Regions from separate parts of the uncultured Devosia sp. genome, predicted to be linked through region 2. Evidence: predicted binding sites of a transcription regulator. Region 2 holds the regulator's gene; the other holds the start of a gene.

The links. Region 2 encodes HrcA, which represses chaperone genes, less so after heat shock. Its sites were predicted from a motif close to GTTAGCACTCNCNNNNNGNGAGTGCTAAC; they were not measured.
Region 1: ACFE8X_RS02325 (co-chaperone GroES) is a predicted target of HrcA. The motif match lies at 3,273-3,301, and genes of this name have one in related genera.

Annotation. Positions count from the first base shown of each region.
Region 1 is NZ_CAXTKA010000001.1:480,324-488,258, reverse strand. Features, by position in the region: gene ACFE8X_RS02345 (glycosyltransferase family 2 protein) at 1-62, shown strand, start outside; gene ACFE8X_RS02340 (TSUP family transporter) at 66-815, shown strand; gene ACFE8X_RS02335 (BrnA antitoxin family protein) at 822-1,055, opposite strand; gene groL (chaperonin GroEL) at 1,238-2,881, opposite strand; gene ACFE8X_RS02325 (co-chaperone GroES) at 2,939-3,229, opposite strand; gene ACFE8X_RS02320 (DUF427 domain-containing protein) at 3,381-3,773, shown strand; gene ACFE8X_RS02315 (hypothetical protein) at 4,018-4,221, shown strand; gene ACFE8X_RS02310 (DMT family transporter) at 4,346-5,254, shown strand; gene ACFE8X_RS02305 (sigma 54-interacting transcriptional regulator) at 5,269-6,693, opposite strand; gene ACFE8X_RS02300 (ROK family transcriptional regulator) at 6,889-7,935, shown strand, end outside.
Region 2 is NZ_CAXTKA010000006.1:67,448-75,382, forward strand. Features, by position in the region: gene dnaK (molecular chaperone DnaK) at 1-1,083, opposite strand, end outside; gene ACFE8X_RS09055 (nicotinamidase) at 1,654-2,292, shown strand; gene grpE (nucleotide exchange factor GrpE) at 2,296-2,877, opposite strand; gene hrcA (heat-inducible transcriptional repressor HrcA) at 2,973-4,046, opposite strand; gene rph (ribonuclease PH) at 4,195-4,911, shown strand; gene ACFE8X_RS09075 (hypothetical protein) at 4,908-5,054, shown strand; gene ACFE8X_RS09080 (non-canonical purine NTP pyrophosphatase) at 5,051-5,698, shown strand; gene hemW (radical SAM family heme chaperone HemW) at 5,755-6,915, shown strand; gene ACFE8X_RS09090 (hypothetical protein) at 6,937-7,158, shown strand; gene rsmI (16S rRNA (cytidine(1402)-2'-O)-methyltransferase) at 7,177-7,935, shown strand, end outside.

The DNA of each region.
Region 1 (7,935 bases), on a different contig from region 2:
TGTCCTCCATGATCAACATTCCTTTGTCCGAAGGCCGCCTGGGCGGTCCGGGAACCCCCTGATTTATGCTCGATCCGTTGATTTTGCTCGCCTTGGCCGGCGTCGGCCTGCTCGCCGGTTTTGTCGATGCGGTAGCGGGCGGCGGCGGCCTGATCGGCATTCCGGCGTTGCTGTTCGTCGGCTTGCCACCGGTTGCAGCCCTCGCCACCCATAAGGTGCAGGGCTCCTGCGGCACCGCCATGGCCGTCGTCACCTATTGGCGCCGCGGCTTCATCGATGTCCGCGCGCTGACGCTGGCGGTGTTGCTCACGTTGTGCGGCAGCGTCATCGGCGCCTTGATCGTCAAGCGCCTCGATATTTCGGTGCTCACCGCGCTGGTCCCGATCGCGCTGATCGCCATTGCGCTCTATTTCCTGTTCGCCCCCAATCTGGCCGATACCGACCGGCATGCGCGCCTGCCGTTTGCGCGCTTCGTGCCGCTGATGGGCTTTGGCCTGGGGTTTTACGATGGCCTTTTCGGCCCGGGCACCGGCTCGTTCATGACCATCGGTTTCGTCACCCTGTTCGGCCTCGGCCTCATCCGCGCCACCGGCCATACCAAGCTGTTGAACCTGACTTCGAACCTGGCGGCCTTGCTAGTCTTCATCCCGTCCGGCGACGTCCTCTGGCCCGCGGCCCTCGCCATGGCCGTCGGTCAGATCGTTGGCGGCTATATCGGTGCCCGGACCGGCATCCGCTATGGCGCCCGGCTGATTCGCCCCCTGGTCGTGGTAGTCTCGATCACGCTGGCGCTGAAGCTCCTGTTCTTTCCCTGACCGGCATCAGTCCAGCCCTGCCGCTGCGCGCAATGCCGCGTTGATACGCTCCTGCCAGCCCGGACCCTCGTCCTGGAAATGCTCCAGCACCTCCCGGTCCAGCCGCAAGGACACCATCTCCTTGCCCCTTGGCGGCGTTGCCGTTTGAACCACCTTCGGCTCCGGTGCGCTGGTCGCCGCCCTGAACGCGGCCTCGGCTTGATCCAAGGCGCTGCCGGTGCGACGGGTAGGGTGTTTCATCGTCCAACCTTGATAATTAATCGATCAGCTCACGCCGCTGCCGAGGCGATAAAGGCCGACCAAGTCTGGTCTCAGGACCACGCTTTCGCAAGCAACAAAAAAAGGCGCGATGTTGCCACCGCGCCTTTCTGCGAAGTTCGTGACTGGGAAGAAACGAACCTCGAAGCTGTGTGGAGGCTGGACTAGAAGTCCATCCCGCCCATGCCGCCCATGCCGCCGCCGCCGCCCGGCATCGCCGGCGCCGCGTCCTTGGGCAGATCGGCGATCATGGCCTCGGTGGTGATCAGCAATGACGCAACCGAGGCAGCGTCCTGCAGGGCGGTGCGAACCACCTTCACCGGATCCACGATACCCATCTGGATCATGTCGCCATATTCGCCCGTCGCGGCGTTGTAGCCGAACGTGATCGAGGCGCTTTCCAGGATCTTGCCAACCACGACCGAGCCTTCGTCACCCGCATTGTTGGCGATCTGGCGCACCGGTTCCTGCAGCGCGCGGCGCACAATATTGATGCCCGCCTGCTGGTCGGAATTGGCGCCCTTGGCCTGCAGGTCGGACGAAGCGCGCAGCAGCGCCGTCCCGCCGCCGGGGACGATGCCTTCTTCGACGGCAGCGCGGGTCGCATTGAGCGCGTCATCGACGCGGTCCTTGCGTTCCTTGACTTCGATTTCGGTCGAACCGCCGACCTTGATCACCGCAACGCCGCCGGCCAGCTTGGCCAGGCGTTCCTGCAGCTTTTCCTTGTCGTAGTCCGACGTGGTCTCTTCGATCTGCGACTTGATCTGGCCGACACGGCCTTCGATGTCGTCTTTGGAGCCTGCACCATCGACGATGGTGGTGTTTTCCTTGGTGATCTCGACGCGCTTGGCGGTGCCCAGCATGTCCAGAGTGACGTTTTCCAGCTTGATGCCGAGGTCTTCGGAGATCACCTGGCCACCGGTCAGGATAGCGATGTCTTCCAGCATGGCCTTGCGGCGATCGCCGAAGCCGGGCGCCTTGACGGCAGCAACCTTGAGCCCGCCACGCAGGCGGTTGACGACCAGGGTCGCAAGAGCTTCCCCTTCGATGTCTTCGGCGATGATCAGCAGCGGACGCTGCGACTGGACCACGGCTTCCAGGATCGGCAGGATGGCCTGCAGGTTGCTGAGCTTCTTTTCATGCAGCAGGATCACGGGATCCTCGAGCACGGCGGTCATCTTCTCGGCGTTGGTCACGAAATATGGCGACAGGTAGCCACGGTCGAACTGCATGCCTTCCACGATATCGACGGTGGTCTCGGCAGTCTTGGACTCCTCGACCGTGATCACGCCCGAATTGCCGACCTTTTCCATCGCCTTGGCGATTTCTTCGCCGATGAACGATTCCCCGTTCGCCGAGATCGTGCCGACCTGCGCCACTTCGGCGGTCGAGGTGATCTTGGTGGCACGCGACTTGAGGTTTTCGACCACTTCGATGACGGCCAGGTCGATGCCGCGCTTCAGGTCCATGGGGTTCATGCCTGCAGCAACGGCCTTGACGCCTTCGTTGACGATGGCCTGTGCCAGCACGGTCGCGGTGGTGGTGCCGTCGCCGGCAATGTCGTTGGTCTTGGACGCAACGGCACGCACCATCTGGGCGCCCATGTTTTCGAACTTGTCTTCAAGCTCGATTTCCTTGGCGACTGTGACGCCGTCCTTGGTAATGCGCGGTGCGCCGAACGACTTTTCGATGACGACGTTGCGGCCCTTGGGACCCAGCGTTACCTTGACGGCATTGGCCAGGATGTTGACGCCGCGCAGCATCTTGTCGCGGGCTTCGGTGGAGAATTTTACGTCTTTAGCGGCCATGTGAGGCGCTCCTTATGTAGCGGAAAGGACAGATCGAAAAGGGCAGGGGCCTGAACCTTAGCCTTCGATGATGCCCATGATGTCGGATTCTTTCATGATCAGCAGGTCTTCGCCGTCGACCTTGACCTCGGTACCGCTCCACTTGCCGAACAGGATGCGGTCGCCGTCCTTGACGTCTGGAACGACGCGCGCGCCGCCTTCGTCACGAGCGCCGGGGCCAACGGCCACGACGACGCCCTCGGAGGGCTTTTCCTTGGCGGTATCGGGGATGATGATCCCACCCTTGGTCTTTTCTTCGCTATCGAGACGGCGGACGACCACGCGGTCGTGCAGGGGACGGAAGCTCATGTTTGCTCCTATAGCAACGAACTGAGATGCAATTTGTGCGCCAATTGGCACTCATAATCATAGAGTGCTAACAAGCTGCCGGGGATATAGGAGGAGGGAACCATCGAGTCAAGCAGGCTTGAACCCACTTCGATGCTCATGCGTTATCGTCATGACAACAATCAAGCAATGGCAGGCAATCATGACGGGACAATGTCTGGACAAGGATATCAAGATCAGCAAGGCCGCCGGCCGTGTCCACGTGATCTTCGATGACGCCGAAATCGCCTCTTCACTCAACGCGCTCGAACTCGACGAGCCCGGCGCGCCTCTGCGCATCTATATTCCGCGCGAGGACGTCCGCCCCGACATCCTGGAGGCCTCCGATACCCACACCCATTGCCCCTATAAGGGCGATGCGTCCTACTACACCATCAAGACTCTGACCGCGACCGGCCAGGACGGCGTCTGGTACTATCCCGACCCCTGCCCATTGGTCGAGCCGATTCGCGATCATCTCGCCTTTTGGGGCGACAAGATCCAATACCGCAGCAGCCAGGTCTAGGCGGCGGTCTATTATGGGCTTTGCCTGGCGCCTCACTCCGCATCCGCTCTTGGGGCACCTTCTCCCACAAGGGGCGAAGGGGACAGCGCTAGGATCTCACTGGTCACCCCTCGCCCCTCTTGGGCGAGGGGTGACGGGTTGCTGCCGTGAACGCCGCGTCTGATTGCCCAGCGTCGACAGCGTCCTGAATCCCCTTTCGGACATTTTCCCTTTCCCCCCACGGCGCCCCGATGCATAAGGGACCATGACCCGACAATCCGAAACGCTGACGATCCGTCTTCGCCTCAAGGGCGGCAGCGGCCCCAACTCCAATTGGCTCTGGGAACTCGTCGATGCCCAGGGCAGCGTGGTCAAGTCCGGCACCATCAGCGGCCCCGAACACAAGGCCTTTTCCACCGCCACCCAGGCCAAGGCCAAACTGGTCAAGGCCGAAGCCAAACCGGGCTAGACGCCGAGACGGGTAAGGGCCCGCCTCCCCAGACTTCTAAACGCGCTAACTTTTGAGCTGCTCCGTGACCGTCCCACCCGTTTCAACCGTCTCAGCGTCGCCAATGGGCCTGACGGACGGACCCATGCGCGGCATCCTGCTCAAGGTCGGCTCGGTGTGCATTTTTGTGGTCATGTCGGCCCTGCTCAAGGCGACCGGCACCGTCCCCGCCGGCCAATTGGTGTTCTACCGCTGCTTTTTCGCCATCGTGCCGGTCATCGCCTATCTGCTCTGGCGCCGCCAGCTTGCCGCCGGCTTCCGCACTGCCAATCCCTTGGGCCATGTCCTGCGCGGCCTGACCGGCGTCATTTCCATGGGCCTCAGTTTCTACGCCCTGACCAAGCTGCCGCTGCCCGAGGCCATTGCCATCGGCTATGCCTCGCCGCTGCTGATTGTCCTATTCAGCGCCATCATGCTCAAGGAGCAGGTGCACCTGATCCGCTGGTCGGCCGTGCTGGTCGGGCTGGTGGGCGTCGCCATCATGCTGTGGCCGCGCCTGACCCTCTTTTCGGGCCAGAGCGTCCTGGGTTGGGATGAAACAATGGGCGCCATCGCCGCGCTTGGCGGCGCCGTTTGCGCCGCCTTCGCCATGATGCAGGTGCGCCGCCTGGTGCAAACCGAGCGCACCGAAACCATCGTGCTGTATTTCTTCATCAGCGCCAGCATCATTTCGCTGACGACCGTTCCCTTTGGCTGGGTCTGGCCCAGCCCGCAACAGGCCATGTTCTTGATCCTGGCCGGCTTTGCCGGCGGCATCGCGCAAATCATGATGACGGCCAGCTACCGTCATGCCGACATGTCGGTCATCGCGCCGTTCGAATACACGTCGCTCCTGCTGGGCCTCTTGGTGGGTTACTTCGCCTTCGGTGAAATCCCCACCCTGCCTATGCTCGTCGGCGCTGCAATCGTCATTGCCTCGGGCATCGTCGTCATCCTGCGCGAGCACCGCCTCGGCCTAGACCGCATCAAATCGCGCGAGGCCAGCACGCCATAAGCCGTGTCGAGACGCTAGGCGGCTCCCGCAATCCCGTCCGCCCAGCTTTGCCGCTTGCGATAGATCGTAGAAGGGCTGATTTCCAGCGCCGCTGCAGCCAGCGAGACATTGCCGCCAAAGCTGGCGATCGCTTCCTCGATGATGCGCTGCTCCTGCTGCCACATTGGCAATACCGCTTGCCGGCGTCCGCGCGGCGCCGCGATCGAGGCAATCTCGGCGCTTTCGCGTGCTTCGATATCGGCCGCCCCGATCCTTGCCCCGCTCATCTCGCCGCCATCGAACATGATCGCCGACCGCCGCATCAGGGTCTGCAACTGGCGCACATTGCCCGGCCATTCCCCGGTCAATAGCGCCTGCATGCAGTCGGCCGAAAACCCGGTGAACCGCTTGTGCTCCTGGCTGGCATAGCGGGCCAGGAAATGGCGGGCCAGCACCATGATGTCGCTCGGGCGCTGCCGCAGTGGCGGCAGGTGGATGGGCAGCACATGCAGGCGATAGAACAGGTCCTCGTGGAACTTCTTTTCCCCGATCAGCGTCATCGGGTTGCGGCTGGTGGCACAGATGACCCGAACGTCGACCTTGCGCAGTCCCGCTTCCCCCATCCGGCTTAGCGTTCCCGTCTGCAGGAACCGCAGGAGCTTGGATTGCAGCGACAAATCCATGTCCCCGATTTCATCGAGAAACAGCGTGCCGCCATCGGCCAGTTCCGCCGCGCCCTTGCGGTCGTCATGTGCCCCGGTAAAGGCCCCGCGCACCACCCCGAACAATTCGCTTTCCATCAGGTTGCGCGGGATCGCCGCGCAATTGAGCGCCACCAGCGGCTTGTCCCGGCGTGGGCCCTTGGCGTGCAGGGCCTCGGCGCACATATCTTTGCCGGTGCCGCTTTCCCCGGTGATGAACACCGGCGCCGCCGATGGCGCGATACGCGTAATCTGCTCGTAAACGAACCGCATGGCGCTGGACGTGCCGATGAAGCCGCAAAAATCCGCAACGACCTCGCTCGATCCGGCGGCAAGACCCAGTGTTCGCGCCTTGCCATGGCGCTGCGCCAGTTCATCAATACGCGCGGCAATACCTGGCCCGTCGATCGGCTTGACCATATAGTCATGGGCACCCGCGCGCATGGCCGCCACCGCCGCCGAAACCGAGCTGCCATCCGAAATGGCGATTGCCAGCGCACCATCCGCCAGCTTCACCAGCCGCGTCACGGCATCGTCGCTGCGCTCGCTCAGATCGCCCAGGCTGGATAAGTCCATCAGCACGATATCGAACTGTGCCTGCCGCAAGGCATCCACGGCCTGCCGTCCGGCGGGCGCCACGACGATTTCGGACGTGCCCGGCAGCACGGCGCTCAAGTCCTCGGCGACCCGGCTTGCGCTGTCCGCATCCCGCTCGATCAGCAGCAGGCGTCCATTGGCCTTGCCCCGTCCAGTGTGCATCGCAGCCGATCCTCGTTGCTTGTCCGCGCCTTTTTTGCTCATCGTGCCAGGCCTTTCGGCTGGCGCGACCGCAGGCGGCGTTGGCCCCGATTGTTGGCGAACAGGGTAAATATTTCGTTCCGCTTTACCGCTTAAATCAAAAGCACAAAGTGGGTGTCTTGATCCGGCGGCGGTGTGTCGCTTAAGTCTGCCGCCATGAGCAAGGATAATGAGCCGGGTGATTTGAGCCCCTGGGGGCGCGGCGTGCCCCAGGCCGGTGTGCGCATTGCCAACGAGCGCGCCGTGCTGACCCTGATTACGCTGGCGCCTGGCTCCTCCAATGCCGATCTGGCCCGCCGCTCCGGCCTTGGACCGCAAACCACCTCCCGAATCATCACCGATCTCGAAGAGCGCGGGTTGATCGCGCGCGGCCAGGTGCTGCGGGGCCGCCGCGGCCAGCCGGCAACGCCGTTTTTCCTCAATCCGCACGGCGCCTATTGCTTCGGCGTCGAAATCGGCTGGCGCCATCTGCAGATCGTCCTGATCGATCTGGTCGGCACGGTCCTGGCCAGCCACAGTGCTCCCCATGATTACCCCGACGCCACCAGCGTTTTCGCCCAATTGGCTGACGGGATCGCGACCATGACCGCCGCCCTTGCGATCGAGCAGCGCGGGCGCATTGTCGGGGTGGGCGTCGCATCACCCACCTCGATCGGGCGCAATATCGATCTTTTCGTCGCCCATCCCGAACAGCGACCGCTCTGGGAGGCCCTCGATATCGCCGCCCGCACTGCTGCCGACACCGGCCTTAATGCCGATTGGTTCAACGACGGCAGCGCTGCCTGTTGGGGCGATTTCATCGCCCAGTCGCCGCCGCGCCCCACCGGCTTTGCCTATTTCCACGTCGGCGCCTATGTCGGGGCCGGCATCATCGCCGATGGCCGCCTTTGGGAAGGCCCCACCGGCAATGCCGCCAATCTGGGCGCCATCATGGTGCCGGACCGCCATGGCGCGCCCTCCTTCGTGCACCGCATCGCGTCCATCACTGCCTTCGAGAACTGGCTGCGCGAAGCCGGCCGCTCGCCGCCACCCGGCAGTCCCCAGGATTGGGATTGGGCGCTGCTTGAGCCCTATGCCGGCGCCTGGCTCGACGACGCGGGGCGCGCCCTCGCCCAGGCCGCCATGACCGCCCAGGCCATGGTCGAGCTCGATCGCGCCAGCATCGACGGGGTCATGCCGCGCCCCGTGGTCGAGCGCTTGCTC
Region 2 (7,935 bases):
ATTGACGCCCTTGTGCGGCTCCTTGCCGAACAGCTGCTTGACCACTTCCTGCACTTTTGGCATGCGGCTCATGCCGCCCACCAGCACCACTTCGTCGATCTGCGCCGCGGTCAGCCCCGCATCCTTCATGGCCTGCTTGCACGGCTCGATGGTCTTGTTGATCAGGTCATCCACCAGCGATTCGAACTTCGACCGGCTGAGCTTGAGCGTCAGATGCTTGGGGCCCGATGCGTCGGCGGTGATGAAGGGCAGGTTGATTTCGGTCTGGGTCGAGCTGGACAGCTCGATCTTGGCCTTTTCCGCCGCTTCCTTTAGCCGCTGCAGCGCCAGCTTGTCGGAGCGGAGATCAATGCCCTGCTCTTTCTTGAACTCGTCGGCAAAGTAGTCGACCAGGCGCATGTCGAAGTCTTCACCGCCCAGGAACGTGTCGCCATTGGTGGACTTCACCTCGAACACGCCGTCGCCGATTTCCAGCACCGACACGTCGAAGGTGCCGCCGCCAAGGTCATAGACCGCGATGGTGCCTGAGTTTTTCTTGTCCAGCCCATAGGCCAGGGCGGCCGCGGTCGGCTCGTTGATGATGCGAAGCACCTCAAGGCCCGCGATCTTGCCGGCATCCTTGGTCGCCTGGCGCTGCGAATCGTTGAAATAGGCCGGCACGGTGATAACGGCTTGCGTCACGGTCTCTCCGAGATAGGATTCGGCGGTTTCCTTCATCTTTTGCAGGATCATGGCCGAAACCTGCGAGGGCGAATACTTGTCGCCCGAGGCTTCCACCCACGCATCGCCATTGTCGGCGGCGACGATTTTGAACGGGACCAGGTTCTTGTCCTTGCCCACCACCTTGTCGTCGTAGCGGCGCCCGATCAGGCGCTTGACCGCAAACAGCGTGCCTTCGGGATTGGTCACCGCCTGCCGCTTGGCCGGCTGGCCCACAAGGCGTTCGCCATCCTTGGAAAAGGCCACCATCGAGGGCGTGGTGCGCGCGCCTTCGGCGTTCTCGATCACTTTGGGGTTCGACCCGTCCATCACCGCAACGCAGCTATTGGTGGTCCCGAGGTCGATACCGATAACTTTAGCCATAACTCTGCCTCTCTCTCAGCAAACCCGTGGTGAAACCCTTCTTCCGAAGCAGCTTCGTGGCCGTTGGGCCGGGTTCCTTTGCAACAAAAATGTGCCCATCGCTGGGCTTGCAGGCTATATAGGGGGGTCGCCCTTTGGCTTCAAGCGCGCAAACGGCCTTAAAGCGGCTTTGCCCTGCAACATGACCGCGACCCGCCAGCGCCCGGCCATGCCGCGATTCGCCAAGCCGGCGGCCGATCGTAGGGCGGCTTGGGGCCCACCGCAAGGACGGCTGTTGCCGGCCACTGGCGCGCGCTCAAAGCCGGCCATGCCTACCTCGGCATAGGCGGCGTCATCTCCGCCCACCAATACCAGGGCACCCTGCTCAAAAGGGTATTCTTTGCCATGCCGTTTGGCGTCCGCGACATGTTGTTTTCACCGTCATTTGCTACACTCAACGGTAACGCTATGTTAACCAAAGCCGCCAAATGATCAGCGTAACGGCGCGCGTGCGACCCACGGGCCGTCTTCCCGCGCGCGGCCGTCTGCCTGCCCCGTGGAGCAAATATAATTTCCAAGGATTTCAACAACATGACCATCGATATCGGTGCCAACGACGTCCTGATCGTGGTCGACATGCAATATGATTTCCTGCCTGGCGGCCCGCTCGGCGCACCCGGTGCCGACCACATCATCCCGCTGATCAACGCCCTGGCCACGCGCTTCGCCAACGTCGTCCTCACCCAGGACTGGCACCCGCCCGGCCATGTCTCGCTGGCTTCTAGCCACCCCGGCAGGCAGCCGTTCGAGACGATCGAGCTCTCCTACGGCCCCCAGGTCTTGTGGCCCGATCACTGCCTTTGGGGCACCCATGGCGCTGAAATTTCTGCGGAAATCGTCATTCCCCACGCCCAGCTCATTATCCGCAAGGGCTACAATCGCGACGTCGACAGCTATTCCGGCTTCCAGGAGGCCGACCGCAAGACCCATACCGGCCTTGCCGGCTATCTCAAGGAACGCGCCATCGACCGGGTCTTCGTGACCGGCGTCGCCACCGATTTCTGCGTCGGCTGGACCGCCCTCGACGCCCAATCCGCCGGCCTGCAAACCGCCGTCATCGAAGATGCCACCCGCGGCATTGACACCAACGGCTCGATGCATCGCGCCTGGGCAAATATGACGACAGCCGGTATTAACCGGCTGCAATCAAACGATATTTTAGCGGCGTAGGCCTTAAACGCTCTTGTCGATCGCCTCTTCGGCCGGAGCATGGCTCGGTCCGCCCTTGGCGACACCGACCATTGCCGGCCGCAACACCCGCTCGCCGATGGCAAATCCGGCCTGCACCACCTGCACCACCGTGCCCTCGGGACGGCTCGGATCGGGCACTTCGAACATTGCCTGATGCTTGTGCGGGTCGAACTTCTGCCCTTCCGCCTCGATCTGCTTGACGCCATGCTTGGCCAGCAGCCGCTGCATTTCGCGCTCGGTCATTTCAATGCCATCGATCAGGGACTTGGTCGTTGCATCGCCCGACAAGCGCGCCTCTGCCGGCAACACCAGCAGCGCCCGGCTCAAGGCGTCGGTGGCGCTCAGCATGTCGCGCGCAAACCCGGCGATGGCGTAGGAGCGCGTATCCGCGACCTCGCGTTCCGTCCGCTTGCGCAGATTTTCCATCTCGGCAATGGTGCGCAGCACCCGGTCCTTGAGCTCGGCATTCTCGGCCCGCAGGGCCTCCGACGGATCGACTTCCGGCTCGCCGGCCAAAATTTCGATCTCGGGCGCATCGTCCTGCGAGGCGTTTTCGTCGCTCATCATTCTAGCGTTCCACATCTTAACTGGATTTGACCCGCATATCGGCCAAAGCGCCGGTTTTTTCAAGCCGTCCCGCAATCTAGACGGCCGCGGCCTTACCGCTTGCGCGCTATCATCGCGCTGATCACATGCGCGGTGTAATCCACAACGGGCACGATGCGCGCATAGTTCAATCGTGTCGGCCCGATCACCCCCAGCACCCCCACCACCTTGTCATTGGCGTCCTTATAGGGGCTCAGGATCACCGACGAGCCCGAAAGCGAAAACAGCTTGTTTTCTGAGCCGATGAAAATCCGCACACCTTGGGCCTTTTCGGCGTCACCCAGCAAGTCCAGCAAGCCATCCTTGCTTTCCAGTTCGTCGAACAATTGCCGCATGCGCAGCAATTCATCGCTCGCCATCGCGTCATTGATCAGATTGGCCCGGCCACGCACGATCACCGTAGGCTGGCTGGTGGCCGACGCCTGGCTCAGCGTGGCAATCCCGGCATCCACCAGCTTTTGCGTCAACTCATCAAGCTCGGCCCGCTGCTCCGCCCGCTGCTCGGCCAAAACCTTGCGGGCTTCGGCAATGGTGCGGCCCACCACGTGATGGGCCAGGTAGTTGCCTGCCTGCGTCAGGGCGCTCGCCGTCAACCCCGGCGGGGTTTCCATGATGCGGTTTTCCACCTGCCCGTCCTGCCCGACCATGATGGCCATGGCGCGGCTGGCATCGAGCCGCACGAATTCGATATGCCGCAGCACCATGTCGGACTTGGCGGCGATGACCACGCCAGCTCCTTGGCTGAGCCCGCTCAGGAGTTGGCTGGCCTCGGTCAGCACGTCCTCCACCTGGCCGCGATGCTGTCCTTCGATGGATTTTGCGATCTGGCTGCGCTCGGTTTCGTTCACCGAACCCACTTCGAGCATGGCATCGACGAAAAACCGCAAGCCTTCCTGCGTCGGCGCCCGACCGGCCGACGTATGCGGCGCCGCGATCAGCCCCAAATCCTCAAGGTCCGCCATCACATTGCGCACCGACGCCGGCGACAATCCCACCTGCAGCATTCGGCTTAGATCGCGTGAGCCCACCGGCATGCCGGTATCCAGATAGCGCTCGACGATCTTGCGAAAAATGTCCTGGCTGCGGGCATTGAGCACCGCGAGAAAGTCTTCGGGGGGCTTGGCCATATGTTTTTCGTAAAATCTTCCGTTTAACCCTGCCCCATCATTTAAGCGCATTGCAGCCTCCCGCCAAGCCGCAGCCGCTTGTGAGCGGCTTGCTGGGGCGGTATGAGGCAGGTTAACGTTTTACTAACCATCAGAGACTGATTTGCCCATGCGGCCTTCCGGACGTGAGCCCAACCAGATGCGCGCCGTCACCATCGAGCGCGGCGTCTCGCAAAAGGCCGAGGGGTCCTGCCTCGTGCAATTCGGCAATACCAAGGTTCTGGTCACCGCCAGCGTCGAAACCAGCCTGCCCGGCTGGCTGCGCGGTAAGGGCCAGGGCTGGGTCACCGCCGAATACGGCATGCTGCCCCGCGCCACCGGCTCGCGCAATCGTCGCGAAGCCACCGCCGGCAAGCAATCCGGCCGCACTCAGGAAATCCAGCGCCTGATCGGCCGCTCCTTGCGCGCCGTGGTCGACATGACCGCATTGGGCGAAAACCAGATCACCGTGGATTGCGACGTGCTCGAAGCCGATGGCGGCACCCGCACTGCTTCGATCACCGGCGCCTATATCGCCCTGGCCGATGCCATCGCCTGGATGGACGAGCGCAAGCTGACCAAGGGCAAGGCGCTGCGCGATTCGGTTGCCGCGGTCTCCTGCGGCATCTATCGCGGCACGCCGGTGCTCGATCTCGATTATCTCGAAGACGTCGAGGCGCACACCGACGCCAATTTCGTGCTGACCGGCTCGGGTCAGTATGTCGAAATCCAGGGCACCGCCGAACAGGTCCCGTTCAGCCGCGACGAACTCAACAACCTCATGACCTTGGCCGAGCAGGGCATTGGCGAATTGACCCTGCTGCAACAGACGGCGCTTTTGCCATGATGGGCTGGCTGTTCAAGAAAAAACCGGCCGCACGGCCCGCCACCCGCCAGCAGAACGAGCCGCGCGTGCCCTCCCCGGAGGCCTGCGCCATCTGGCACGATGTGGTCCGTGCCCTCGATGCCAAGCCAAAGAACGCCAAATGAGCACTGCCCTCAAGCTGCGCGATGGCGATCGTCTGGTCCTGGCTTCCCACAACAAGGGCAAGCTGGTGGAATTTCAGGAGCTGTTCGAGCCCTTTGGCCTCGAACTGATGTCTGCCGCCGAACTCGACCTGCCCGAGCCTGAGGAAACCGGCACTACCTTTGCCCAGAACGCCCGCATTAAGGCCCATGCCGCGGCCCAAGGCTCCGGCATGATGGCGCTTAGCGATGATTCGGGCCTCTGTGTCGATGCCTTGGGCGGCGATCCCGGCGTCTATACCGCCAACTGGGCTGGCCCCGACAAGGATTTCGCCCATGGCATGAAGCGTGTCGAGGATGCCTTGCAGGCGGCCAATGCCACCTCGCCGTCCCGGCGCAAGGCTCATTTCATGGCCACGCTGTGCCTTGCCCACCCAGATGGGCGCGACTGCCTGTTTGAGGGCCGGATTGATGGCGTTCTGGTCTGGCCGCCGCGTGGCGAACGGGGACACGGGTTTGATCCCATGTTCATGCCCTCGGGCTACGATGTCACCTTTGGGCAGATGGCCGCGCAAGCCAAGCATTCCTGGACACCTGGCCAAACCGGTCTCTCCCATCGCGCTCGGGCCTTCGCCAAGTTCGTGGAGGCTGTCATTGACCCGACTTGATCCCGAACGGCAGGTCCGCGGTAGCGAACAGTGGTCGCCGGCGTTCGGAGCCGATCATGGCGCTTGAAAAGTCCAATGATCTCTTCGGCGTCTATGTCCACTGGCCGTTCTGCGCCAGCAAATGCCCCTATTGCGATTTCAATTCGCACGTCCATCGTGGCCCCTTCGACGAACAGGGCTATGTTGCCGCCTATGAACGCGAAATCGCCCATGCCGCCAGCCTTGCGCCCGGCCGGGTCGTGCAATCCATCTTCTTTGGCGGCGGCACGCCCTCGCTGATGAGCCCCTGGGCCGTCAAGCAGATCATCGATGCGGTCGCCCGGCACTGGACCGTCGAGCCCAAGGCCGAAATCACGCTCGAAGCCAATCCCACCAGCGTCGAGGTCGAGCGGTTCCGGGGTTTTCGTTCTGCTGGCGTCAATCGTGTCTCGCTGGGCGTACAGTCGCTGCGCCCCCAGCCCCTCGCCGATCTGGGCCGTCGTCACAGTGTCGAGGAAGCCGTCGCTGCCGTGCGCATCGCCCAGTCGGTGTTCGAGCGCTCCAGCTTCGATCTGATCTATGCCCGTCCGCACCAGACGCTGGACGACTGGGAAGACGAGCTCAAGGAGGCGCTTTGGCTGGCCAAGGGCCATATCTCGCTCTACCAGCTCACCATCGAGCAGGGCACCCGCTACTTCGACCTGCACCAGGCGGGAAAGCTGGTCATGCCCGGCGAAGACCTGGCTGCCGACTTTTACGAACTGACCCAGGAACTGACGGCCGCTGCCGGCATGCCCGCGTACGAAATCTCCAACCATGCCCGCCCCGGCCAGGAAAGCGAGCATAACCTTTTGTATTGGCGCTATGGCGAATATGCCGGCATCGGCCCCGGTGCCCACGGGCGGCTGCTGATCAACAATCAGCGTCACGCCACGGCCACCGAACGCCTGCCGTTCGACTGGCAGAAAAAAGTCGTTTCCACCGGCCATGGCCTCGTTACCGACGACGTGCTGACCTGGGAAGAACAGGGCGACGAATTCCTTGTCATGGGCCTGCGCCTGCGCGAGGGCATCTCGCCTTCTCGCTTCACGGCCCTCAGCGGTCGCAAGATCAACCAGCGCCAGATCGACGATCTCAAGGGCTATGGGTTCGTTGAAACCCTGCCCAACGGCAATATCCGCGTGACCGATCGCGGCTGGCCGGTGCTGGACGCTGTGGTGGCGGATTTGGCGGCCTAGCTTGCGGGTGGGGGACCTTGCATGACCAGGATGGATGAATATGAGCGTAGCAAGCGCGACGGAATTCGTCTCGCCATAACGTGGTTACATGCGCGCGCCGCCGAGATGAACGATCCCCATGCCAGGCAATGTCTCAATGGTGCCGCGTTCAACCTTGGCGTTGACCGGGCCCGAAGTCAGGAGACGGCATCGGGTCCGCTTGCAGCCACGCCGGTTGATGCGGAATGTGACGACAAATCCTGACCGTGCTAGGTCTGCCCTATGTACACCGCCCCCTCCTACTTCATTGCCGGCCACCCCTTCCCCGCGCCCCCTCTGGCCCCCGGCCTCTATGTCGTGGCCACGCCCATCGGCAATTTGCGCGATATTACCATCCGAGCGCTTGAAACCCTTGCTGCCGCCGACGCGATCCTGTGCGAGGACACGCGCCTGTCGGCCCGCCTGCTCGATCATTACGGCATCAAGGGTCGCCGTATCGCGCTGCATGAACACAACGAACGCGCCAAGTCCGATGACATCGTCGCCCGCATCGCTTCTGGCCAGACCTTCGCCTTGATCTCGGACGCCGGCACGCCCTTGCTGTCCGATCCGGGCTTTCCCCTGATCCGGGCGCTGGCCGAAGCCGGCCTGCCCGTCTTCGCCATTCCCGGCCCTTCCGCGCTGCTGTCGGCGCTGGTTGTTGCCGGCTTGCCCACCGACGCTTTCACCTTTCATGGCTTTTTGCCCGCCAAGGCCGGGGCCCGCGCTAATGCCCTCAAGGCGCTGGCAGATTCACGTGAAACACTGGTGTTCTATGAAAGTCCCCGCCGCCTCGACGACACTCTTGCCGCCATGACCCTGGCCTTCGGCCCCGAGCGACCCTGCGCAGTCGCCCTCGAACTGACCAAGCGCTTCGAGCGCGTCCATCGCGGCACGCTGGCCGTTCTCGCTGCTGAATTTTCCGATGCGCCAACCAAGGGTGAAGCCGTTATAGTCGTTGCCGGTGACCCCGAAGCCGCCGCGCCGGACGAGGATGACTGG